Pontibacter liquoris: one gene and its partner. The protein of the gene in region 1 interacts with the protein of each later gene in a pairwise test. Links are inferred from orthologs where the notes say so. Each region holds a gene or a part of one and is shown in the gene's direction. Other genes may lie near its edges. The genes, in order: gyrB and gyrA.

The links.
Region 2: the proteins of gyrB (region 1) and gyrA interact in binary tests that used the Escherichia coli proteins (3 or more experiments, as listed by UniProt). The link is inferred for Pontibacter liquoris from one-to-one orthologs.

Annotation. Positions count from the first base shown.
Region 1 is NZ_JALEBG010000001.1:2,999,796-3,016,503, reverse strand. The notes cover bases 7,629-10,628. They hold gyrB (DNA topoisomerase (ATP-hydrolyzing) subunit B), read left to right. Parts: upstream 7,629-8,147; coding sequence 8,148-10,109; downstream 10,110-10,628. Other genes in these bases: LWL52_RS12450 (lipase maturation factor family protein), read left to right, coding at 10,486-10,628; LWL52_RS12460 (hypothetical protein), read left to right, coding at 7,629-7,792. Also shown: LWL52_RS12505 (TonB-dependent receptor), read right to left, coding at 1-924; LWL52_RS12500 (hypothetical protein), read left to right, coding at 1,859-2,734; nudC (NAD(+) diphosphatase), read left to right, coding at 2,994-3,929; LWL52_RS12490 (c-type cytochrome), read right to left, coding at 3,926-4,336; LWL52_RS12485 (SCO family protein), read right to left, coding at 4,323-4,997; LWL52_RS12480 (hypothetical protein), read right to left, coding at 4,984-5,415; LWL52_RS12475 (hypothetical protein), read right to left, coding at 5,485-5,868; LWL52_RS12470 (DUF2267 domain-containing protein), read right to left, coding at 6,057-6,482; LWL52_RS12465 (DMT family protein), read right to left, coding at 6,682-7,011; more of LWL52_RS12460, read left to right, coding at 7,154-7,628; more of LWL52_RS12450, read left to right, coding at 10,629-12,021; LWL52_RS12445 (DUF5996 family protein), read right to left, coding at 12,136-13,077; ppk1 (polyphosphate kinase 1), read left to right, coding at 13,361-15,466; LWL52_RS12435 (sugar phosphate isomerase/epimerase family protein), read left to right, coding at 15,954-16,708. UniProt on the Escherichia coli protein: DNA gyrase negatively supercoils closed circular double-stranded DNA in an ATP-dependent manner to maintain chromosomes in an underwound state.
Region 2 is NZ_JALEBG010000001.1:2,079,518-2,089,467, reverse strand. Bases 5,770-8,850 are described here. They hold gyrA (DNA gyrase subunit A), read left to right. Parts: upstream 5,770-6,078; coding sequence 6,079-8,622; downstream 8,623-8,850. Other genes in these bases: LWL52_RS08590 (tetratricopeptide repeat protein), read left to right, coding at 8,692-8,850; LWL52_RS08600 (hypothetical protein), read left to right, coding at 5,770-6,004. Also shown: LWL52_RS08630 (DUF349 domain-containing protein), read left to right, coding at 1-1,913; LWL52_RS08615 (hypothetical protein), read left to right, coding at 2,396-3,562; LWL52_RS08610 (hypothetical protein), read right to left, coding at 3,559-4,593; LWL52_RS08605 (SDR family oxidoreductase), read left to right, coding at 4,851-5,618; more of LWL52_RS08600, read left to right, coding at 5,762-5,769; more of LWL52_RS08590, read left to right, coding at 8,851-9,825. UniProt on the Escherichia coli protein: A type II topoisomerase that negatively supercoils closed circular double-stranded (ds) DNA in an ATP-dependent manner to maintain chromosomes in an underwound state.

The DNA of each region.
Region 1 (16,708 bases):
TGGGTAATAGTAGAGCGTGGGGTTTGCGGTGTAGCGTTCAAGATCCGGTATGGCGGAAAAACCAATGCCGGCAGGGTCATAGGCCTGGTTGGTGTTTCTGGATGCAAAAACAGTTACCCCAAATCGACCGAACTTCTTACCGTAAAAACCGCTCAGGTCAAGCCCGTTGGCACTGGTAACATTGGCCATCAGTCTCAACTCGCCTTCTTCCGTCGGTTTTTTAGTGATCAGGTTCACCAGGCCGGCGATGGCACCGCCGCCATAAAGGGTGGAAGAACTGCCCTTGATCACTTCTACCTGGTAGAGGTTGAGCGGTGGAATCTGCATGATGCTCAGTCCGCTGGAGAAACCCGCATAGAGCGGAAATCCATCCTGCAAGAGCTGCGTGTAGCGGCCATCCAAGCCCTGGATGCGGATATTGGCGTTGGCACTGGTGGCAGAGGTCTGCTGCGTCTGGATGCCTGTGCTTTCGTTGAGCAGCATGCGGATGTCGCCCGGTTTCATATTGCCTTTTTCGCCAAGCTCTTCCAGTGTAATCGCCTCCACCCGGGTGGGGATATTCTCAATCGTGCGGCTGCTGCGGGTGGTAGTAACCACTACTTCTTCAAGTTCCTCACCACCGGGCGCTAATAATATCACCAGGGGTGCGTCCTGGGCGAGCGGAAAGCGAAGAGTGTCCACCTTGTCCTCGTACCCGACAAAACCGAACCGGATGATATGCGTGCCATCGGGGATGTTGCGCAACTCGAGTTCACCGGAAGCGCCCGAACTGGCGCCGATGGCGGTGTTGTAAACGGCAGCGGTGGCCCCAACCAGGGGCGCATTTGTTTTACTGTCTCTGATGAGGACTTTAAATGTATTTTGGCTAAATGCTATGGTATTGCTCAGCACAAGGAGCAATACCACAATCAGGTATCTTTTCATTCTGGTTATACTAACGCTAAAATAAGTGAAACTGCGGCACAGCAGGGCACCGCATAATGGGTTCTGATTTTAAAAGGGCATTAGCTCAGCTTGGGAGGCTGCCAGAAAAAACCATAAAACACTGGAAACAGCTGTTGCTCGTAAGCCGCCGCATGCACAAGGCCAGGAAGGAAAAACGTGGCAGGCGCTTCGGGGTGAGCAGGTACCGTGAAGCCGCTGCAAGCGGCGCAACTATAGAATGGCGAGCAGCTTGCAGTTTCATCACGTTGCGTTTGCCCTGACTTTATACTATCCACCTGGCAGGTGTCGGAGAGGCAGCAAGGCCAAACCGAGAGAAGTGTCACTACTAGTACGAACAGGATAGGGATGACTTTCACCCTGCAAAGGTACAGCTTCTAGCCGTAGCATTCAAAGCTTTACACCCGCGCCAGTAGTTTGCCCCACCATATGCAAGTATAAAACCGGCGCATTTGCAGGCCTTCAAAGAGGAGTATCCAGTAGTTATTTTGTGTATGGGCTGTTATACTTGAATGGATCAGTTGTTTGAGACAAGTATACGGCTGACTTCTGTAGGTTCCTGTACTGCCGCAGCCACTAAATGTATTCTGCCGGGAAGGGGTGTTTCGATTAATCTACTTGCAATTCTGTTTATTGTGAAAAAACTTTTCTGTGCAGGAGCTGCTTTTTTGTGCAATAAACCAAAGTATAACATCTTATGTATGAGCTTGTTGAAAAGAAATAAAATAAGCCTCACAAGGCCTTGCGAACTGATATGCCCATGATTTTGTTCGGCACAAGGTTCAGGTATAGCAAGCGGGTTGGAGATGTCGCCACATGCTATTGTTGATCTTTGATCCAATTCAAAACCCAATTTTTAACGATGGTTGCGCTGAATGCGCCTTGTGCAGGCCAGCCATAGTATGAGCACTCTTTTATGACATTTACCGGACGTTACCTGGCAGGATTAGTTAAAATGGTGGCAGGCTGTTTGTGCGCTGTACTGATGGGCTGCAGTGAGAAGGAAGCCTCATTCGATATGCAGCCATACGAGAATCAACCGCTTATCCGACCCGTTTCACCACTTATTTCCGAAGCCTCGGGCATAGCCGACAGCAAAGCCAACCCCGGGTTTTTGTGGGTGCAGGAAGACAGCGGCAACGCGGCCGTGCTCTACCTGGTGGGGCATGACGGGCAGGTAGCCAAAACCATCCCGTTTAAGGGCATTACCAACCGCGACTGGGAAGACCTGGTGCTCTCGGGCAACGACCTGTACCTGGCCGATATCGGGGATAATGCCGAGGCATATAAAACCTACACGATCTACAAATTTCCTGAGCCGAAGGCGGACACCGATACCATCCGGACGATTGAAAAGATCACGTTTCAGTATTCCGATGGCGCACACGACGCAGAAGCATTCCTCGTGGACCCCGAAAGCAAAGACATCTACCTGCTCACGAAAAGGGATTTTCCTGCCCGGATCTACAAGATAGCTTATCCGTATAGCACCACCTCGGTGAATACGGCGGTAAAGGCAGGCGCGCTGGCGTATGGCGGCGTGGTGAGTGCGGCGCTGTCGGCAGACGGGAAGGGGATCATCGTGAAAACGTATATGGATCTGTTTTACTACCCCCGCACAGCAAACGAACCCCTGGAACAGGCACTGGCAAAAAGCCATACGAAGCTCCCGTATGTGATGGAGCCACAGGGCGAGGCGGTAACGTTTTTGCGCAACAACAAAGGCTATTTTACACTCAGCGAGAAATTCCTGTCAAGCAAAGTGGATCTGTATCTTTACAAAAAGAAGTAGTTCCGGCAGCAGAAGGTAGTTTGCCCTACTAACAAAGCAGTTGTTTTTTCTGGCCATACTCGGTACTCGTACAGTAAGCATTTCTGGCGCAAGCGTCCGCTTGTGCCAGGTATAGGCATGTATAAGCCCGGAACATTGACAAGGCCAACTTTGCAGCCAGGGCACATGCTGAAATGTTTGCTGTGCATAACGCATCCCAACCTGTCGCTAATCCGGAGATTTACCTTAAATTTCCGGCGCAAATTACCTGTTCCATCTTATGAACTACTTTTCGCATTCGCCGCTGGACCGCCGCTTTGAGCTACGGACCGATGCTGCCGGGCAGGACCTTTTATGGCTGCATCCGCAGGCCCGGTTTATACTTATACACGACAACCTGCACCTTTTGCAGCAGCAGGAAAACCTGCAGCTGGTTACCTTAACGCGGCAGCAGGCCGAAGCCCTGGAGCCGCTTGCCAAAGTGTTCCTGGGTTTGCAGGGCGAAGTACCTTATTTTGTGCTGGGTTTTGAGCAACAGGCTGAGGAAATAGCCGCTTACCTGCAGGAACCATACTTGTTTATGGACTTGAAAGAGGTAGCCCTGCAGCTGCCGCCGGAAGATAGCGCCATACTGGCGCATGCCCGCGCCATGGTGCACTGGAACCTGCGCCACCTCTATTGCCCCGATTGCGGCAGCTTAACTCAAAGTATGGAGGCGGGCCACATGCGCCAATGCACCAACCCGGCATGCGGCAGGTCGCATTTCCCGAGAACCGATACGGCCGTGATCATGCTCATCTCGGAAGGGGATGCCTGTTTGCTGGGCCGGCAGGCAGGCTGGCCCAAAGGCCGCTATGCTACGCTGGCGGGTTTTCTGGAGCCCGGCGAAACGCTGGAGCAGGCCGTTGCCCGCGAGGCAATGGAGGAGACCGGCGTGCAGCTGGCAAGTATAACCTATCATTCCTCGCAACCCTGGCCTTTTCCTGCTTCCATTATGGTGGGCTTTATGGCCACGGTAAGCAACCGCGAACTAAAAGTAAACTATGCTGAGCTGGAAGATGCCCGCTGGTTTACGCGCGATGAAATTGCGGCGGGCCTGCAGACCGGTACCTTTCTGCTGCCGCCGCAGGTTTCCATTTCTTACCAGCTTATCCGCAGTTGGTACAATGCCGGGCCAGGCTATACGCTAGAGCAGCTCGGGCAGGAAATCCATTAGCGGCGGGGGCAGTACTGCAGGTATTCTGTCACTTCCTGCATGGTGTAGCGCTCGTTCTTGTTGCCGAAATTGGTTTGCAGGTAGTTAAGCAGGTTAGCAATCTCATCGTCGCGCAGTTTGGGGCTGGCAGGCATTGGTTTGTTGTAACTGATGCCATTTACTGTTATTTCGCCGTTCAGGCCCCGGCGCACCAGGCAGGGGAGCTGCTTGCGATACTTGACCAGGTAATCAGAATTAGCCAGTGGTGGAATAACGCCGCGCAGGCCACTGCCATCGTCCATGTGGCAGCTGGCGCAGTTGGCCTGGTATACCCGCAGGCCTTCGTTCTGCTTTTCGGTAAAACACTGGGTAAGGGTGGTGAGGGCTGCTGCACCCAGCACCACCGCTACCATCCTACTTTTTCTCATGCTGTTCTTCTTTCAGCAATACCGGAATATCGTTGAGCAACTGGTCTACGGCAGCCGCATCGGTGCCATCGTACACGCCACGGATGCGGCGCTCGCCATCGATCAGCATAAAATGGCCCCCGTGTATAAAGCCTCCTTCTGCCCCTTTCTCTTCTTTAACAGGCACCAGGTACTTTTCGGCAATGGCATAGATGCTGTCTTTTTCGCCGGTTACAAAGTGCCACTTATCCGAGCTTACGCCCAGCCGTTCTGAAAAGTCTTTCAGCACAGCCACTGTATCATGTTGCGGGTCGATGGTATGGGAGAGCAGCAGCACGTTGGGGTTGTCCTTGAACTTGTCGTAAACGCGCAGCATTTGCGTTTTCATTTTCGGGCAGATGCTGGGACAGGTGGTAAAGAAAAAATCCGTGACATATATTTTGTTAGCGAAAGTCTGGTTAGTTACCTGCTGGCTGTCCTGGTCCACAAAGGCAAAGTTCGGTATGGTCAGGTACACGGTGTCTTCGACGGTTTTGCCATTCACCTGGCGCTCCACCACCTGGCGTTCCCCAAGTATAGGCAGCGTTTTCTCCTGGTTGGCGCTGCAGCCGGAAAGCAGCAGGGTGGCCACCAGCCCCAAAGCAGGGAAAAGGGTCCGGGTTGCAAGGTTATTTCTTTTCATACGATGTATAAATTTGGCGGGCAGCAGCAAGGGTGCTGTCCATGGTGGTACTCACTTTCTTTATTTTTTCCTGCTGGCTGGTCAGGTATTCCATGGCCTGTTGGGTGGCCATACTATCAGGCGCATGGTATTGGTGCATCCAGCCCATCATGGCTTCATCGGCCTTGTTAAGGAGCAGCACGTGGTGCTGCAACTGTTGCAGCACAGCTGTGTCGGCCTTTTGCGTCTCCAGCGAATCGCGCAGGGCCCGCAGGCCGTTGCGCAGGTGGTACATCTCGCTCATTTTGGCCATGGCCGCATCATGCACCTGCATCACGCTTTCTTCCAGCTGGGCCTTTTGCTCTTCCTCCGTCGGGCCACTCTGGCAGCCGGCCAGGAGCGTAAGGGGCAGGGCAATCCATAGCAATAACTTTTTCATTTGTAAGTATAAGATCATGTAAGTATAACAAACGGTATTTGCCTGGCGTGCAGGCGCAGCGATCGTGTTTTATACTTGCGGGGGATGAAAAAGCGGCGAGGGGGACCCGTAAAGCTGCTTGCTGGTGTTGGTGGCGGGTAGCGGCTGCCGTAGCGGTAGCGCTGGTGCCTGCAGCGCCAGGGCAAGGGCGGGAAGCGCTTCGACCAGCTGCAGCGAATGCACAAGCTGTAGCAGTGCATTGTTGTCGCGGGTGCCGGCATGCAGCTGGCGCAGCTCTTTTTTAAGCTCGCATTTGCCAAAGCACATGGCAATGGGTTTGTCGCGGTTTACGCACTGCACGGTGGCCATGTAGTCGTAGTTGAGCTGGTAATGCACCACCGGGGCCAAAAACCGAAATGTCACCATCAGGTAGATGACTAAAAAAGGAAGGCCGTTTGCGTTGGTGCGCCACATACTGCAAAGGTATGGCCGCAGGTTGGCAACTGCAAGTTTCAGCGGGCGCAATGGTTTGGAATTGATTTATACTTGTGAGGTAGGGATTTAGGAAGGGAATCAGTCGTAGGAAGGAAAGCAACTGAATATTGCTGAAATAAAGAAGCCCGGCAACAGCCGGGCTCAGGGTATAAGTATACGGTTGTGGTTTATACCGGCACGGTTAGGTCGGAGGGAAGCGCCTGGGTAATCTGGTTATACTGGCCTTCGGAAAGCCGGTCGCGCAGGAAACTCATCACATCCTGAAAAGCATAAAACACGTGGTCCAGGGTGGGAAAGTCCGCCTGCTCTGCAAAAGCATCTTTGGTGCGAATAAATTCCAGCCACTCGTCTTCGTGGCGTATGCGCACGGGCTCGTGCAGGGTAAAGCCATCGTAGTAAATGCCTTTCCAGATAATGGGCAGCTGAGCGCCTAAATGGATCGCTTCGCCGGTCGGAATGCGGTCGCGGATGGCGTGCAGAACGGCCCTGAAAATGCGTCCTGCTTTTTGTTCATCGTCAATGCCCAGGTAGGTGCAAAGCTGGTGGAGCCACGTTTTTGCGTCTTTCACATAATTTTCATAGTTCATTGCCATAGTTGTCCTCCTGTTCTTGCTGGTGATACATCTCTGTTAAATTAACGCAGCAGCAGTAGGAGGGTTATCAGGTTTGGCGAATACGGGCCACAAGGAAGTGAAAGCGCATAAAGAGGTGCTTTTGATATGTAGTAGGTTGTTTTTGAATGTGTTAAGGGATGCTGAAAAGAGATGTTTTTTACCGCAAATAGCCAGGCGCTTACCACTTTTTAAACACGAAGAAAACGGCAGCCAGGATGAGCACAAAGCCGACGATGTAATTCCATTTAAGCTCTTCGCGCAGGTATAAAACCGAAAAACCGATAAAGACCGACAGGGTGATGACTTCCTGGATGGTTTTAAGCTGAAAGGCCGAGAACTGGCCGTAGCCGATCCGGTTGGCCGGCACCTGAAAACAGTATTCAAAAAAAGCAATGAGCCAGCTGATCAGGATCACTTTCCAAAGCGCCACTTCCCGGAAGCGCAGGTGCCCATACCAGGCAAAGGTCATGAAGATATTAGAAACGAGCAGCAGCAGAACCGTACGCATAAGCCAGACTTTAGCCAGTAAATCTCCAAAAAAAGCAGGTTATTTTAAAGCAAAAGGATTGCAGATAATTTAAGCGCCCGCATAAAATGAAGTGGCACGATTCTCGTTAGTAAAGTACTATATAGGTAAATGCTATACCACTATGATAAACCGCCTGCGCATACCCCTGGCCTTTGCTGCCCTGCTTTGCCTGGGTAGTTGCAACAAGAATAAACCAGCTGACACAGGAGACAATTACCTGCAGGTGATCGGAGAGTATGAGCAACAGCTGCCGGGCGCCGGTTACCGCCTCAACTTGTCGTACAATGGCCCGGTGGCGATGCGGCATGCCTTTGTAGCCTGGGCCGATTCGCTGCAAAACAAGGTGCCCGACATGGTGAAATCCAACGAAAGCATTTATGTGAACTACATGCCCGGCCAGACAGGCATGCACATCCGCAAAGACATGTACCAGACCAACATCACCTACATCCTCACGGTAGCCGACAGTTCCCTGTATGCGCACCTGACCCAGGATCTGCTCCGTCGTAATTTCCCCTTCACCATCAATGTAGTGGGTGCAGCGCTCGACCCTGCAAAAAAGCTAGCGGTGCAGCAGCACATGCTCGAACAGGCGCTGGTAAATGCCCGGGCAAAGCTGGGTTTCCTGGCCGGCAAAGAACATTTGTACAAAATAACAAGCATCGAGGAGTTGGATAATACCATGCCTTATGGCCCCGAATACTATGACTTTAACCGAAAAATGATTAGCCGGGTAAAAGTGAGGGCTACCCTGGAATAAGGCTGGCTGCCGGCGCTTCTTTAGAGCAAACTACCGATATAGCCTTGAATAACAGTTAGGTTAAACGCCTCCGGAATACTGCAGCGCCTGTAGGTTCTGACCAACATTTCCTGTTTTTATTTCCTGGAAAGGGCACCTGTTATAGCGGGTGCCTTTTTTGTGTTTTATAGAGAAACTGCTGCTAGCGCAGGGCACTAATCAGGTGGCAAAATTGTTAAAATTCAGGTGCTTATAGGTTTAATGAAAGCATCGGCTCGGAGCAGGCCTTGGACTACTACAAGTAGCAGGCTAAAAGTATAGTATAAACAAAATAAAAGTAGTAATTTTACCTACTAAAATCTACAGTATAACACACATGAGTGAAGTAGAAGGAACAAAACAACTAGCAAACGATTATTCGGCAGATAGCATACAGGTACTGGAAGGGTTAGAGGCAGTTCGCAAGCGCCCTGCCATGTACATCGGCGACATTGGCATCAAAGGCCTGCACCACCTGGTGTGGGAGGTAGTGGATAACTCTATTGACGAAGCCCTGGCCGGCCATTGCGATGAAATTTCTGTTACCGTAAACGAAGACAACTCTGTTACGGTATCTGACAACGGACGTGGCATCCCAACGGACTTTCACCACAAAGAAGGCCGCTCGGCGCTGGAAGTCGTGATGACGGTGCTGCATGCCGGCGGTAAATTCGACAAAGACACCTACAAAGTATCCGGTGGTCTGCACGGCGTGGGTGTTTCCTGCGTGAACGCACTCTCCACCGACCTGCTGGTAACAGTAAACCGCAACGGAAAGGTATATGAGCAAGCTTATAAAATAGGCGTGCCCCAATACCCGGTGCGCGAGATCGGCGAAACAGACCGGACCGGTACGACGGTGCGCTTTTTGCCCGACGCCTCCATCTTTACCACCACCGAGTATAAATTTGATACCATTGCCAGCCGCCTGCGCGAGCTGTCGTTCCTCAACAAGGGCATCCGTATAAACCTCACGGACCTGCGCGAGCGCAATGAGCAGGGAGAGCCGCTTTTTGTGTCTTTTCTGTCGGAAGGTGGCCTGAAGGAGTTTGTAGCCTACCTGGATGAAACCCGGGAGAATCTGATCCCGGAGCCCATCCACGTGGAGAGCGAGAAGAACGGCGTGCCCGTGGAGATCGCCCTGCAGTATAACACCTCCTACACTGAGAACATTTTCTCGTACGTTAACAACATCAACACCATAGAGGGTGGTACACACGTGGCCGGATTCCGCCGTGCCCTTACCCGTACCTTGAAATCGTATGCCGATAAATCCGGTATGCTGGATAAGGTGAAAGTAGAGATCGCCGGCGATGACTTCCGTGAAGGCCTCACCGCGGTGATCTCGGTGAAAGTGCAGGAGCCACAGTTTGAAGGCCAGACCAAAACCAAGCTGGGTAACTCCGAGGTTTCCGGCGCCGTGGATACAGCCGTAGGCGAGATGCTGAACGAGTACCTGGAGGAACATCCCAAGGAGGCCCGCATCATCGTGCAGAAAGTGATACTGGCCGCACAGGCCCGTTTTGCTGCCCGCAAGGCCCGCGAAATGGTGCAGCGCAAGAGTGTGCTTTCCAGCACCAGCCTTCCCGGTAAACTGGCTGACTGCTCGGATAACAACCCCGAGAACTGCGAGATCTACCTGGTGGAAGGGGACTCGGCTGGTGGATCTGCCAAGCAGGGCCGTAACCGCCGCTTCCAGGCTATACTGCCGCTTCGGGGTAAGATCCTGAACGTAGAGAAAGCGCAGGAGCACCGTATTTACGAAAGCGAAGAGATCAAGAACATGATCACGGCCTTTGGGGTGAGCTTTGGCACGTCCGAAGACGACAAAGCCCTGAACATGGATAAGCTGCGTTACCACAAGATCATCATCATGACGGATGCGGACGTGGACGGATCGCACATCCGTACCCTGATCCTGACCTTCTTCTTCCGTTATATGAGAGAACTGATCGATAACGGCTATGTCTACATTGCCCTGCCGCCGCTATACCTGGTGAAAAAAGGCAAAGAGGAGCGTTATTGCTGGAGCGAACAGGACCGGATAGATGCTGTTGCCGAACTGGGCAAAGGCAGAGAAGACAGCGTAAACGTGCAGCGCTACAAAGGTCTGGGTGAGATGAACCCGGAGCAACTCTGGACTACAACCATGAACCCGGATGTGCGAAGCCTCAAGCAGGTAAGCATCGAATCGGCGGCCGAAGCCGACCACCTCTTCTCGATGCTGATGGGCGATGAAGTAGGCCCGCGCCGCGATTTTATAGAGCGCAATGCCAAGTATGCCCGTGTGGATGTGTAAAGTATAAGCAAGTATAAAACAGAAAAGGCCGGCTATAGCAGCTGGCCTTTTCTGTTTTAGAGCCTTTTCTGTTTTAGAATGGTATAAGCAGGCAACAAACTGAAAGAGAAGGGAACCAGGCGCAATTACAATCAAATACAGGCTCCGGTTATACTTCGCACAGGTATGTTGGTCATCTAATTGATAGTAGTACTTCCGGGAATTACGCCATGCTAAAACAAGTCCGTTGGTCCGTGTAACAACAGGTGAGGCCCTCGTGTATACAAAAAGACGCTGTGTAGCAGATTAAATCATGCCCGGCAACCGGATACGTGGCATTGCCGCTAACGGCAGGAAAGCAACAGAAGCAGATCATCTTTCATCAGTTGAAAGCAAAATGGATAACGAAGCCCGCGAAGACTTTCCTGTGCCAGCTGCTCCTCCAACTTACTGGCTTACCCGCTTTGTTATACTTCGCCTGCTGGGCGTCATCTATGCCGTCGCCTTTCTGGTGGCCATCAACCAGGTGGTTCCTTTAATAGGGGCGCAGGGGCTCCTTCCGGTAACAATTTACCTTAAGCAGATAAGTGCCATGTTCGGTTCGGATGGGGCCGGTTTTCTGCGGCTGCCTTCGCTTTTCTGGTTCTGGCATTCCGATACGGCCTTGTTAACGGTTTCCTGGGTCGGCTTTATACTTTCACTGGTAGTAGTGGCAGGCTTTGCCAATGCGCTTATACTTGGTGTGCTCTGGTTCCTTTACATGTCGTTGGTTCATGTGGGGCAGGAGTGGTATGGCTACGGGTGGGAGTACCTGCTGATCGAATCCGGCTTTCTGGCGATCTTTCTTTGCCCTCTGCTCGATCTGCGGCCATTTCCGAAGCGGGAACCACCCAGGCCTATCATCGTTTTGTTCCGCTGGCTCATTTTCCGGGTCATGCTTGGTGCCGGGCTCATCAAGCTCCGGGGAGATGCCGTGTGGCGTAATGCGACTGCGCTCTATTATCATTTCGAAACGCAGCCTATGCCCGGCCCTTTTAGCCGTTGGTTTCATTTTCTGCCTCACTCCGTTCTAAAAGGCGGTGTCTGGTTCAACCACCTGGCTGAAGTAGTGGCGCCCTGGTTCGTGTTCTGGCCCCGCTTGGCGCGCCATTGCGCGGGCGTGGTCATTGTGATCTTCCAGATCAATATCATTCTGAGCGGGAACCTGTCGTTTCTGAACTGGCTAACCATTGTGCCTGCGCTGACCTGCTTTGACGATGGCTTCTGGGCCAGGCTGCTCCCCGGGTGGCTTGTGCGCAAAGCAGAAGCCGCTGCCGCCCAGGCCGAAGTATCGCGCCCCATGCACACCACGGCCTGGGCGGTTACAGTTTTGATTGCTCTCCTGAGCTTCCGGCCTGCCGTTAATTTACTGTCGTCCGGGCAGATCATGAATACTTCCTACGATCCGCTGGACCTGGTGAATACCTATGGCGCTTTCGGAACAGTTGGAAGAGAACGCTGGAACGTGGTATTTGAAGGAACAAGGGATAAAACACCCGACGATCATGCCCACTGGAAAGCCTATCCCTACAAAGGGCTGCCGGTTGCGCTTGATAAGCGCCCGCCGCAAGTTGCCCCTTATCAGTTGCGCCTGGACTGGCAGATGTGGTTTGCTGCCATGTCGTCTCACAACGAGTATCCCTGGACGTTAAATCTTGTCTGGAAGCTCCTGCATAATGACGCCGGTGCTATCAGTTTGTTTGCTGATAATCCTTTTCCCAGCAAACCGCCACGCTATATCCGGGCCGTGTTATATCGCTATACTTTTGCAAAGCCGGGCAATCCGCAGGGGCTTTGGTGGCACCGCGAGCGAATAGGCGAGTGGCTGCCTCCCTTATCGGCCAACGATCCGCAACTGTACGGTTTTCTGAAAAGTGCCGGCTGGATACCCTAAACAACGGCTCAGGAATTAGGGTGACCTTTTTGAAGGAGCTTCCACGCGCTAGCTGCAGTTATTATATATTATACTTATACCAGCCCAAGAGAAGGCATTTACATATTCTGCCTGCTACAATTCATCCAGGGGCAGCACTTTCAGTTCTTCTTCAGGCCAGCCGGCTAGTCTGGCGCCGGCCTGGTAAGCGCTTTCCAGGAAGTCGAGCAGGGCCTGGCGCGGATGCTCCAGCTCCCGCAGCTCCTCATAGTTCAGAATAGCCATGGGGCTACCGTTCGAATCTACCCAGTGCGCGATCTTCGGGTGCAACGGCTCCAGGTCCAGGCCTTGCGGCGAAGGGAAAGTATAGGAGTAGAAAGCCGGAAAGCGCACCTGGTCGTCGCCGGGCCAGAAGCCAAAGCTGATCACCTCGTGCGAGTAAGCGTCTTTTTCCACTACGCTGGCGTCCTTAGGAACCGGCAGGCTTTTGCCGGAGAAGCGGGTCACCGTCAGGTCCAGGTGGTGCCAGTAGAGGTGCACCGGGCAGGTTTTGCCGTAATAGCGGCCGCTGAATTCCTTTAAAACCTGGTCTACTGTAACCAGTACGCGCCAGTAGCGGTTCACCCACTCGGCATCGTAAGAGGCGTGCGTATGATCTTCGGCAAACGGGATGGTGCTTTTGTTGTCGTAGGGTTTGGCCAGGATCTCCACGTGTATGCCCAACACCTCCAGCGCTTTCATCACTGAAGTATAAAACTCCGAAACCGTAAGCCCGTCCTGCAGCATGATCACTTCGGAAGCGCCGGTGCTGGTATGGATCAGCAGCTGGTGATCTATAAAATCAAAGTCGATTTCGAACGTATAAAACTTATACGGAATGGGCCCCGTACCAAGGCCGCGCGATGTTACATACAGCGTGATGTTCCACCAATGGTTGCGCCGGGGCATTTGCATCAGCCGGATCTTGCCTACCACCTGCAGGTAGAGGTGGAGGGTATCCTTGGTGGCTTCCCAGCCCAAAAGGGGCAGCGGCGGGAAAGTATAATGCTCATCTGCGGGAATGTTTGAGGCGTCCATGGTTGCAGCAGGTTGGTATACAGTTTTTCTATACTAAGGGCCTGTGATTTAGTTGTGTAGCCGGGCCCACGGAAACAAAGCCTTTCGTGGCCATTGCCCTTTTAAGAAAGGCTTGTAGCCGGGCAGCCCTGATAGTTTTTGGCGGAAGGTTTAAAAATGAGGTTTTAAAAAAAATAAATTAGCATTTCATACCATTAAACATTCGATTATAGTTATATTTTGACGCAGGCGGTCTGCTGGGCGGCAATGCTCCTGAACCTGCCGGATGTTAACCCAAGAAAACATGCTTATCAACAAGATTTCCGAACAGATAAAGAAAAGTAAGTACATCAGCCGTGATCTGAGCTGGTTGCGCTTCAATTACCGGGTGCTCGACCAGGCCCGCGATACAAGTAAAAATCTGTTCGACCGGCTTAAATTTATGGCCATCACATCGTCTAACCTGGATGAGTTCTTTATGATCCGGGTGGGCAGTTTGTACAATTATATCGACTACGGCAAAGAGCGCCTCGACTACTCAGGCTTACGGGAGCTGCCCTTTCGCAAGAAGCTGCTCGACTATGCGCACCGCTTTGTAAACGACCAGTACCTGACCTATACCAACGAACTCAAGCCATTGTTTGAGAAGAGCGGGTTTGATATCCTGAAGGTAGGCGAGCTGACCGAAATAGAGCAGAAAAAGGTGGATTCATACTTTAAGAATACCATTTACCCGCTGCTCACGCCCATGGTATTCGATAATTACCACGGCTTTCCGCTGCTCATGAACCAGCTGCTCACCTTTGGCGTGGTAACCCGCACCACCGAAGAGCAGAAAGCGCAGGACCGCGTCACGTTTGTGCAGATTCCCCAGAACCTGGCCCGTTTTTATGAGATCAACCGCAAGGATAAACTCGTGTTCGTGCCCATCGAGGAGATCGTCCGCTGGAAGATCAAAAAGCTGTTCCGCAACGTGGAGATCGTCTCGGTGAATTTGTTCCGCATTACGCGCAACGGCGACTTTACGCTGGAGGAATCCGACGACCTGGAGGCCGACTTTGTGCAGGAGATTAAGGCCAAGCTGAAAACGCGCAAAAAGGGCCGTGTGGTGCGCCTGGAGGTAGAGCGCAACCCGTCGCAGTTTATGATGAAGGTGCTTAAAGACCGTTGGGTGATCGACAATGCCAACGTGTTTACCATCAACAGCCAGCTGGACCTGCGGGGCCTATGGCAGATCATCAACCACCGGCAGTTTAAGGACAGGTGCTTTAAACAGCCGGCTTCTGTGCCGCCGCTGAGCATGCCCAGCTATGGCACCGTGGATATGTTTGAGTACCTGAAAGAGCACGACGTGCTGCTACATCACCCTTATAATAGTATGGAGCCGGTGGTGAACTTGCTCGAGCGTGCTGCCGAAGATCCGTCGGTGCTGGGTATCAAGCAAACCATTTACCGCCTGGCCGACCAGAGCCGGGTAACAGCCGCGCTGCTGAAAGCGGCTGAGAACGGCAAGCACGTCTCGGTACTTTTTGAGGTAAAAGCCCGTTTTGATGAGGAGCGCAATATCAAGGAAGGGGAGCGCCTGGAGAAAGCCGGCTGCTTTGTGATCTATGGCCTGAGCAAGTATAAAACGCATACCAAAATGCTCATGATCATCCGCAAGGAAGGTGAGAAGGTGACGCGTTACGTGCACATTGGCAGCGGCAACTACAACGAGCAGACCGCCCGCTCTTACACCGACGTGAGCCTGCTGACCACCAACGAAGTATACGCGCACGATGTATCGGAATTCTTTAACGTTATTACGGGCCACTCGCGCCCCAACGAGTATAAATACCTGATGACCTCGCCCAAAGCCATGCGCCACGATCTGATCGAGTTGATCCGGCACGAAGGGCGCAACGCCAAAAAAGGCCTGAAGAGCGGCATCGTTATCAAGATCAACTCGCTCGAGGACAAGGAAGTGATTGACGAGCTGTACAAGGCCTCGAAAGCAGGCGTGCCCATCCGGCTCATCGTGCGCGGCATTTGCTGCCTGCGCCCGGGCCGGGAGGAGCTCAGCGAGAACATCACCGTGAAATCGATTGTGGGCGAATACCTGGAGCACGCCCGCCTGTATTACTTCCATAACTGCGGCGATCCGCTGGTGTACGGCGGCAGCGCCGACTGCATGGTGCGCAGCTTCGACCGGCGCATTGAGGCGCTGTTCCTGATCGTGAATGAAGAGTTGAAACGCGAAGCCATCAACATTTTATACTATAACCTGCTCGATAACCAGAACTCCTACATTATGCGCGAAGACGGCACGTACCTGAAAAAGCGGGCCGGTGCAAACGAAGAAGTGATCGATATCCACAAAATATTTTATAACAAAGCCTACAGCGAAGTGCCCAACATGGAGCTGGTGTAAGGTTTAGTTAAGAGTTAAAAGTTAAGGCGGCAGTCTATACTTAAGTATAGACTGCCGCTTTTTTGTTTTGGCTAAGCGTCTTTGTATCCGGAAAGAAATTACAGCCTGACGTTATACTTGCTTGTGTTGCAGCCGGTCTCAGACCAAGTATAAACTATTGTGAATCAAAAGGCTATTTCCTATATTGGATTGGCTTGTGTTGTGTGCGTGCCTGGCGCGGTTCACTACGCGGCTGCCGGTGCTTGCAAAAGAGTGCCTCATACTTAGCCAGCATCCTAAGTATAGGAGCGTAATCAGTTAAAGTATGAGGACAGAATTAGTTTAAAGTATGTTGTCATCCTGAAAGGAACTTATGGGTAATTTGCATGGGCTTAACCTCCCTTCTACCAGGGTTATTTCAGAATGAAAGTTCTTATTTATATTTCAATGTAATGCTGTCCGCATACTAACTGAAAATCGATAACAGGTTTTAAACGAACGACATTTTATGACATCAAGACGTGATTTTCTGAGGAGCTCCGGCTGCCTGGCGCTTGGCGCACTTCTTTCGCCGCTTGCCACGCAGGCAGCAAAAGGCCCAGCCAAAATAAAGGATGTAGGCATTCAGCTCTACACGGTCCGCAACGAGATGCTGGCCGATGCGGTGGGCACCTTAAAACAGCTGGCGGCTATTGGCTACAAGCAACTCGAATCGGCCAGGAGCGCAAAAGGCTTATACTATGGATTGCAGCCAAAAGAGATCAGGAAGATCACGCAGGATTTGGGCATGACGCTGCGCAGCGGCCACGTGGCCGTGGACAAGGATTGGGAGCGCACAGTAGCGGCTGCCGCGGAAACCGGCCAGGAGTATTTGATCTGCTCTTCGCTGCCGGCCGAGGGACAGACGGTGTCCAACTATACCCGGTGCGCCGATATCTTCTCTAAGTCTGCCGAGGACTGTAAAAAAGCAGGCATCCTGTTTGGCTACCACAACCACGAGTATGAGTTTGAAAAGGAGAACGGCCAGGTGTTGTACGATGTGCTGCTTGCCCAAACCGACCCGGAAATGGTAAAGATGGAAATGGACTTGGGTTGGGTGGTGCTCTCGGGCTACGATCCGATCGATTACTTCAACAAGTATCCCGGCCGCTTCCCGCTGTGGCACCTCAAAGACATGGATAAAACCAAACTGCAGAGCACAGAATTCGGCAAAGGCGCCATTAACATCAAACAGCTGATGCAGAATGCCGGGAAATCGAAAAT
Region 2 (9,950 bases), 930 kb from region 1 along the record:
CAGATACCATGGCGGATGCCACAACCGAGGTAGCCGATAAGCCCGCTGCAGAAGAACAGCCAGCTGCAGAAGCTCCCTTAGCCGAAGCGCCGGCTGCCCAGGCAGAAGAATTGCCGGCACCCACATTGCCTGTTGCTGAAAAGGAGGCGCCAGCGCCCATTTCAGCTGCGCACGAAGAAGAGGAAGAAGAGGAAGAAGTACATACGGATTACAGTGCCCTGCCTTTGGAAGAGTTGCGCCAGGCCTTGCAAGCAGTCCTGAAAAGCGGAGATGCCCGCCGGAAGCACAAACTTATCCAGGAAATTCAGCGCCACTACGAATCCAAGTTTCAGTTGGAGCGACAGGAGGCCTTGGATCGGTTTAAGCAGGAGGGGGGCAGCGACGAAGATTTTGCCTACCATGCTCCCTCCGAACATCAGGAACTGGAAAAGCTGCTGACCACATACCGGGACGCCCGCTACCACGAACGGCAGAATGCCGAAGAGCAACGCCAGCGTAACCTCGAGCAAAAGCAGTCCATTCTGAACCAGTTGCGCCAGCTGGTGGAGTCTGCCGAAACGAAAAGCAGCAACGATGAACTCAAACGCCTGCAATCGGAATGGAAGTCGACGGGGCCTGTGCCTGCCGGTGAAGCTCAGAAACTCTGGGATTCGTATCATGCCCTGCTGGATATCTTTTACAACAACCGCAGTATCTTCTTCGAACTAAAGGAGCTGGACCGCAAGCGCAACTTGGATGCTAAGTTAGTGCTGGTGGAACGGGCAGAAACCCTGCAGAACGAAGAGTCCATCAACAAGGCCCTGGTGGAGCTACGCCACCTGCATGAGGAATGGAAGAATATCGGCCCGGTACCCAACGAGCAGCGCGATCCTATCTGGGAACGCTTTATCCAGGCCTCCGAAAAAGTACATGAGCGCCGCCGTGCTTTCCAGGAGAGCCGCCATACCCTTGAAATGGAAAACCTGGCCAAAAAGAATGCTTTGCTGCAGCGCCTGCAGGAGTATCAGAATTTCCAGACAGACCGCATCAACGAGTGGCGCGATAAGACCGACGAGATTCAGAAGCTGAAAGTGGAATGGGATGCCGCCGGCCTGGTGCCTAAGGAATATGCCGAGGAAATCAACAAGAACTTCTGGGGCAACTATAAAGCCTTCTTTCAGCATAAAAACCAGTTCTTTAAGGGGCTCGACGAACAGAAAATGCAGAACCTGCGCCTGAAAACGGAGCTCTGCGAAGAAGCCGAAAGCCTGAAAGAAAGCACCGACTGGAATGCGACCAAAGAAAAGCTCATCCAGCTGCAGAAGAAATGGAAAACCATTGGCCGGGTGCCCGATAAGTATTCCGATAAGATCTGGCAGCGTTTCCGTGCTGCTTGTAACGAGTTCTTTGACCGCAAGCAGGCCCAGGAGCAGCAACGCGGCGAAGAGATAGAACGGCTTTCGGCCGAGAAGATGGAGCTTTGCGACCGTATCGCCGAGACCCTCTCGCAGCCAAATGCGCCAGCCTCGCTACCGGAGTTTGACTCTTTTGTGACGCAATGGCGCGCCATGAACAGCAGCGGCAAGCGCAGCAGCCCCAAAGTGGAAGAAAAGTTTCTGGAGCTGATCGAGAAATACCTGGAACGTGTTCCTGGCCTTTCGTACGAAGACCGTTCTGAGATGATGGTCAAACTGCAGGTAGAGCGTATCAAGCATAGCCCGGATGCGGCCCACAAGCTGCAGCAAAAAGAGCATACCATCCGCCGCGAAATCACGCAACTGCAGAACGATATCCAGACGCTGCGCACCAACATCGAGTTTTTTGCGCATTCTAAAAATGCCGATAAGCTGCGCGAAGAGTATGAAGGGCGCATCAGCGAATCGCAGCGGCGCATCGAAAAGCTGCAGCATCAGCTGGCCGCGTTCAGAGGCTAAAAAATTTGCGCCTGACTTTCAAAAGCTTATCCCGGCAGAGGAAAAAAGTTTTGGAGAGTATTTGCAGATAAAGAACAAACCTATACCTTTGCAACGCTTTAGAACGCTAGAGCACACAATAAGAGTAAGCCTCCTTAGCTCAGCTGGTAGAGCAACTGACTTGTAATCAGTAGGTCGCTGGTTCGATCCCGGCAGGGGGCTCATCTCCTAAAAAAGCACATGTTTGTACTGCATGTGCTTTTTATTTCAAACATATAGTACAAGCCTCCTTAGCTCAGCTGGTAGAGCAACTGACTTGTAATCAGTAGGTCGCTGGTTCGATCCCGGCAGGGGGCTCCTTAGGCAAAAGCCTTCAGTTCACGCTGAAGGCTTTTTGTTTTCCGGCAGCCTTCCACCCGCAGCGCCTGCACCTTTTTACAGCAGCATGTTATGTTTTGTGCCGGATAAATTTTTACTTTGAAGCTTCGACTTAGAGAAAAAAGATGCAACTGATAGAGGTAACTACGCCCGAGCTGGTGCAGGAATTCCTGCTGCTGCCGGTGCAACTTTATAAAATAGACCCGAACTACATCCGTCCGTTGGATAAAGATGTGGAACAGGTCTTCGACAAGAAAAAGAACAAACTGCTACGCGACGGCGAAGTGATCCGCTGGGTGCTCCGCAACGAAGCAGGCAAGACCATTGGCCGGGTAGCGGCCTTTATCAATAACAAAACAGCCCGCACCTATGAGCAGCCTACTGGCGGGCTGGGCTTTTTTGACTGCATCAACGACCAGGCCACGGCTAACACGCTGCTGGATGCCTGCCGCACCTGGCTGCAGGAGCGTGGCATGGAAGCCATGGATGGCCCCATCAATTTCGGGGATCGTGACCGCTGGTGGGGATTACTGGCGGAAGGCTTTCACCCGCCTACCTATTGCATGAACTATAATGCGCCCTACTACCAGCAGTTGTTCGAAAGCTATGGCTTTGAGGTATACTTTAAACAGTATGTATACTACCGTACCGTAGAGGAACCCCTGGAGCCAAAATACCTGAGTAAAGCCACCACCATCCTCAATGACCCCGATTACCATTTCCAGCACCTAGATAAAAAGGATCTGAAAAAGTATGCCGAGGATTTCCGGACGGTTTACAACAAAGCCTGGACCAAGCACGAGGGTGTGAAAGGCATGTCGGAGGCACAGGCCATGAGCGTGATGAACCAGCTGAAGCCCGTGCTGGACGAGCGGATCGTATGGTTCGGATACTACAAAGGAGAGCCTGTTAGCTTTTTTATCAGCCTGCCGGAGCTAAATCAGTTGTTTAAGTATGTAAATGGCAAAATGGATTTGTGGGGGAAGCTTAAATTTGTGTACCACCGCTGGAAAGGGGACTGCAAGACCATGTATGGCATTGTGTTTGGCGTGTCGCCCGAACATCAGCGAAAAGGCGTAGAAACGGCCATGGTGGTGTCCAGCTCGAAAGTGATCCAGAACAACCCTGCTATACCTTACAAAGATTTCCAGATGAACTGGATCGGGGATTTTAACCCGAAAATGATGAATGTTGCGATGCAGGTTGGCGGCCGCATTTACAAGACGTATCATACCTATCGTTTTCTTTTCGACAGGACCAAAGAGTTCAAGCGCATGGCCCCCATCAGTTAGCTTATAGCAGACAGATCGAAACGCGAATCCAACGCTGGTTTACTTAAGTCTTCCCAGGTCCAGTTATCGTTTAGCAGCATCGATTCTAGCAAGTGCCGGCGGTAATCCAGCTGCCGGACATGGTTTTCCGGAGGAGTTAACAAGGGGATGTTTGCCTTCTTTAGCTCTGAGAGTTCGAAAGGAGGAATGTCCCCCTGGGTTGGTTCCAGCATCGTGGAGGACAGGGATTCCAGAAAAGTGCTGATTGCATTTCTGACCGGTTTCAAATACTGAATTCCGGGGCGTTTTTCTTCGGGCACATATACCAACAGTATACTTATCGCTTCATCAAAAGCAACAAGATTAGGCAGCAGATCCGTTTCCTTATTAGAATGGTAAAAGAAATGCAGGACCGGGTAGGCTAGGTGTAACTGGCCCTGCATGGCGATGCTTAATGCCAGTTCCTGCAGCTGGCTATTAAGCATGCTGAAGTCTTTGCCATTCCAGTTTTTCAGCAGCATGTCCTGGGGGCTGTTTCCGATAGCGGCGAGGCGTATACTTAAAGCCCGCCGGGAGGTGACAGCAGTAAGAACCGGCACCATGTAGGTGATGGCCGTTGTGATGGTCAATATCCCGGAAAACGACAACAGGGCGGAGGCGATCAGCCACAGGTTCGTGCCCCCTTTAAAATCCCCATTGCCCAGCGTAGAAAGAACGTAGCCTGTATAGTAGATGCGTTGCGGGGTAGTAGCCGGCACATGCGTGGTGCTGTTTACTACTGCCATAGGCGAAGAAACAAACAATAGTATACTTCCTATCCAAAGCAACAGCAGCCATACTAATAAATTGGCAAGCACGATGGAAATCCCGGCAGCATTCAGTATGCCGCTTCCGGGAAGTACCTTTGAAGCTGTTTTAAAAAAGTACCAGGTTCCTCTAGTAACTGAACCGCTGATGTACCCGGAGCCCCGTGGTGCAAAGGTAGAATAGGTCAGATCGATCATCATCCAAAGCAAAATCAGTAGCCCTGGTATAAACAAAAAGTAGTTCATAGATATTTTCTTGCTTTATACCTGTTGCTGCTGCCGGCGGTTACCACCAGCAGCAGGTCAATCTTTCTAAATCAATCCCCCAAATCTTCCCCTTGGCTTTTTTCATCTGCCTGCAAGTATAAATTACCTCCGCATTTACACTGCTTATATTTCTGGTAAGTATGTAAATAAGCATCCGATGGTATAACCGTAGCTACCGTGTCTTTGCACATAGCCGAAAGTTTTGTTATTTGCTTTGAACACAAACGTAAAGCAAGATGCAAAACAGATGGTTATTAACGGGTAAAAAGGCCGTGGTTACAGGCGGCTCCAAAGGAATAGGCGAAGCCATAGTAAGAGAATTTCTGGCATTGGGGGCCGAGGTGCTGGCCGTGGCACGCAAACAGGCCGACCTGGATACGCTTAAGGCAGCATTCCCGGAAGGGCTGCAGGTGCTGGCAGCCGATGTAAGCCAGGCGGCAGGCCGCCTGCAACTGGCTGAGCTGGTACAGGCACTTTGGGGCAAGCTGGATATTCTGGTAAATAATGCAGGCACCAATATTCGCAAGCTCACCACCGAGTATAACGACGAGGAGTTCGATTTTATCATGAACACTAACCTGCGGTCGGCCTTTGAATTGAACCGGGCGCTTTATCCACTTTTAAAAGCTTCAGGACAAGGTAATGTGGTGCATGTTACGTCGGTAGCCGGTTTGCTGCATGTGCGCACCGGCAGCATCTATGGCATGACGAAAGCGGCCCTTACCCAGCTTACCCGCAACCTGGCTGTAGAGTGGGCTAGTGCCGGCATTCGGGTAAATGCCGTTGCCCCGTGGTACATCAAGACACCTCTTGCTCAAACGGTGCTGGCAAACCAGGATTTTTATGATGCGGTCATCAGCCGCACACCCATGAAGCGGGTCGGAGAACCCGAAGAAGTGGCAGCCGCTGTCGCGTTTTTATGCCTGCCTGCCGCCGCTTATATCACCGGGCAAACACTGGCCGTAGATGGTGGCTTCACCATTAACGGGTTTCATCCCGGATAAGAAGAATTTATCGCGTTTAATTGCCCGAAACCCAAGGAAAAGTGCCTGTAAAAGTGTGCTTTTCTGGCAAAAAATGCTTACTTTTGTATGATATGGATGTGAGTGCTCCAACTACTTGCCGTGCATTTATTTCTTTACACCCCATGGCTAAAAACCGACTTTTTTTACTTCTGAGCTTTGTGCTTCTGGGCGGCATGGCCGTCTCCTGCAAACCTCGCTGCCCGATTGCTTCCTGCCAGGTGCGCATGCTGCACCGCCACGGCGAACAGGAATTCCGCGGGCAGCCGATCTGGAAAAAGCAGAACCCGAAAATGGGGGAGAAGCTGCCCAAAACCTCGAAAGAAAGCTCGGGTCCTAAGCACGACAAAAGCCGAAATAAGAACTAAGCTATATAGCTTTACTAGTTTTTTGTATAAATTGCCTTACTAACACACATTAAAAATTTCAACAGACCTTAGACATGACTGAAGGCGAACGAATTATACCGATCAACATTGAGGATGAAATGCGCGGTGCGTACATTGACTACTCGATGTCTGTTATCATTTCAAGAGCCTTACCTGATGTTCGGGACGGACTAAAGCCGGTTCACCGCCGGGTACTGTATGGTATGTCCGAACTGGGGGTATCTTATAACAAATCCTATAAAAAATCGGCCCGTATCGTAGGGGAGGTGTTGGGTAAATATCACCCGCACGGTGACTCATCGGTATATGAAACCATGGTGCGTATGGCCCAGGAATGGTCGTTACGCTACCCGTTGGTAGATGGCCAGGGTAACTATGGCTCCATCGACGGCGACTCGCCGGCAGCTATGCGTTACACCGAGGCCCGCCTCAAGCGGATCGCCGACGAACTGCTGGCCGACCTGGAAAAAAATACGGTTGACTTTGTTCCCAACTTCGACGACTCGCTGAAAGAGCCGAGCGTGATGCCCGCCAAATTCCCGAACCTGCTGGTAAATGGCACATCGGGTATTGCCGTAGGTATGGCCACCAACATGGCGCCCCATAACCTGACAGAAGTAGTCAACGGCACGATCGCTTACATCGATAATCCGGATATTACTGTTGCCGAGCTGATGCAGTACGTGACGGCGCCCGATTTTCCGACAGGAGGTATTATCTACGGGTATGACGGCGTAAAAGCGGCGTTTGAAACTGGCCGTGGCCGTGTGCTGATGCGTGCCCGTGCAATCTTTGAAACTACTCCGACAGGAAAGGAGCAGATCATCGTGACGGAGATCCCGTACATGGTCAACAAATCTTCGCTGATCGAGAAAACAGCTGCGCTGGTAAACGAGAAGAAGATTGAAGGCATCTCTGACCTTCGGGATGAATCGGACAGGGACGGACTGCGCATTGTGTATGATCTGAAGCGCGATGCTATTCCGAACGTGGTGCTGAATAACCTTTACAAGTATACGGCGCTCCAATCTTCGTTTGGCGTAAACAACGTGGCGCTGGTAAAGGGCCGCCCGATGACGCTGAACTTGAAGGAGCTGATCCACTATTTTGTGGAACACCGCCACGAGGTTGTTGTTCGCCGTACCCGCTTCGAGTTGGAAGAAGCCCAGAAGCGCGCTCACATTCTGGAAGGCCTGCTCATTGCCCTCGATAACCTGGATGAGGTCATTAACCTGATCCGTTCTTCGCGCGACCCGGAGATTGCCCGCGGCGGTTTGATGGAACGCTTCGGATTGTCTGAAATTCAGGCACGTGCCATTCTGGACATGCGTTTGCAGCGCCTTACCGGTCTGGAGCGTGATAAGATTCAGCAGGAATACCAGGAGATCATGAAACTAATCGATCACCTGACCGCCATCCTCAACGATGAAGGCCTGCGCATGCAGATCATCAAAGACGAGCTGCTTGAAATTAAAGGCCGCTACGGCGACGCTCGCCGTACGAGCATCGAGGCATCTACCGGCGACATCTCTTATGAGGATATGATTCCGGAAGAGAACATGGTGATCACCATCTCGAACGAAGGCTACATTAAGCGTACTTCCCTGAGCGAATACCGCAGCCAGAGCCGTGGTGGTGTTGGTTCCAGAGGCGTTGCTGCCTCAAAAGAGAGCGACTTTACAGAGCACCTCTTTATTGCGAGCACGCACAATTACATGTTGTTCTTCACCGAATTTGGCCGCGTGTACTGGCTTAAAGTATACGAGATTCCGGAAGCAGGTAAAACAGCCAAAGGGCGTGCGATCCAGAACATCATCCAGATTGAAAAAGATGACCGCGTGCGCGCCGTACTGAACGTGCATGACCTGAAAAACCAGGATTATATTCTGAACCACAACCTGGTGTTCTGCACCGAGCAAGGCACGATCAAGAAAACAGTGCTCGAAGCCTATTCCCGTCCAAGAACAAATGGTATCAATGCTATCACCATCAACGATGGTGACCGTTTGCTGGATGTGCAGCTGACCAACGGCAACAGCGAAATTGTGATCGCGCTAGGGTCGGGGAGAGCCATCCGTTTCAATGAAACGCAGGTGCGCTTGATGGGACGCAACGCAGCAGGCGTTCGTGGCGTAACCCTTGCGGGACCAGACGATAAAGTAGTTGGTATGGTTTGTGTACAGAACGAAAACACCGAACTGCTGGTGGTATCGGAGAATGGTTTCGGCAAACGTTCTTTACTCGAGGAGTACCGCATTACGAACCGTGGCGGTAAGGGCGTGAAAACCCTGAACGTAACCGAAAAAACAGGTAAGCTGGTGGCGATCAAAGGTGTGGTGGATACCGACGACCTGATGATCATCAACCGCTCTGGTATTACGATCCGCTTGCGGGTAGCTGATATCCGTGTTATCGGAAGGGCTACACAGGGCGTGCGACTGATCAAACTGAATGATGGCGACCAGATCTCGTCTGTGGCGCAGGTAGACATGGAAACGGAAGTGGAAATGGCCGCTGAAGAAGCTGTATTGGAAATGTCGGAACTGAAGCCCGAGGATTCGTTGCAACCGGATGACATGATCGATCCGGAAGTATAAGTAGAATGGAATTTTATTTTAATCTATAATCGTTATCGTTAAACAAACACAAACCATTAATACACCAATATGAGAAAAGTTCTTTTGACAGCCTTTGCAGCCGCGAGCATCTCGGTTGCGACCGCGCAGAACTCTGCTGTAAACAGCGCCATACTTAATCATAAGAATGGCACGCTGGATAAAGCTCAGGCTGACATTGACAAGGCTATAGCACATCCAAAGACAAAAGATAAAGCGAAAACATGGTTCTACCGGGGCGTGATTTACCAAGATATGTTGGGAAATCCGATCTATGGTAAACTCACCAACGATGACACGCCTTTGCTGGTGCTCGAAGCATTTGATAAAACCATTGCGCTTGACGGCAAAGACGGTGAATTTGGCAAGCAGGTTCCGGCCCGCAAAGAAATGCTGTATGGCCAGGTGCTGAACCAGGCGGTAGAGTTCCATAACGGACAAAAATGGAAAGAAGCCATTGGCAAGTATAACCTGGCTTCCAAGATCAACCCAACCGATACCACTTCTGTATTGTATGCAGCGTATGCCAGCACAGCCAACCAGGATTACACCGGTGCGCTGAAGTATTATGACCAGTTGATTGATATGGGCCATAAGACAGAGGACGTGTACAAGGCAAAAGTGCAGTTGCAGCAGCAGGTAGAAGCACCCGATCAGGAAATAATGAACACCCTGGCGGCAGGACTGAAAGAGCACCCGGCCAGCGTATACCTGATGCAGGAAGAGCTGAAGTATTATCTGAAAAACGACCGTGGTGATGAAGCAATGGCAAAGCTGGAGAATGCGATAAAAGCAGATCCGAAGAACGCCAGCCTTTATGCAGTATTAGGTAACCTGCAGGAGCGCAAAGGCAACCTGGATGCCGCCACTGAAAATTACAAGAAGGCCATCGAGATCGATCAGAATAACTTTGATGCCTACTATAACTTAGGCGTTCTGGAGTATAACAAAGCCAGCGAAATAAACAACAAAGCGGCTAAGATGGATTATGCCACCTACCAGAAAAAAGGAAAGGCACTGGAAGCACAAGCAAAGAAGCAGTTTGCCGAAGCGCTGCCATACTTTGAGAAAGCCTTGGTAATTCAGCCAGAAGATCAGAGCACGATGCAGAACCTGGTACGTGTGTACACGCGCCTGGGACGTAAAGCAGATGCGGATCGTATCTCGAAGATGATCAAAAAATAAGCAGTAACAATATTTAGTATTAGCAAAAAAGGGAGGCTTTCGCTTCCCTTTTTTTATGCTTCAAAAGTTCTATTATGTTAAGTAGGTTATTTGAATGTATACTTATCGTAGTATAAAGCAGAAGG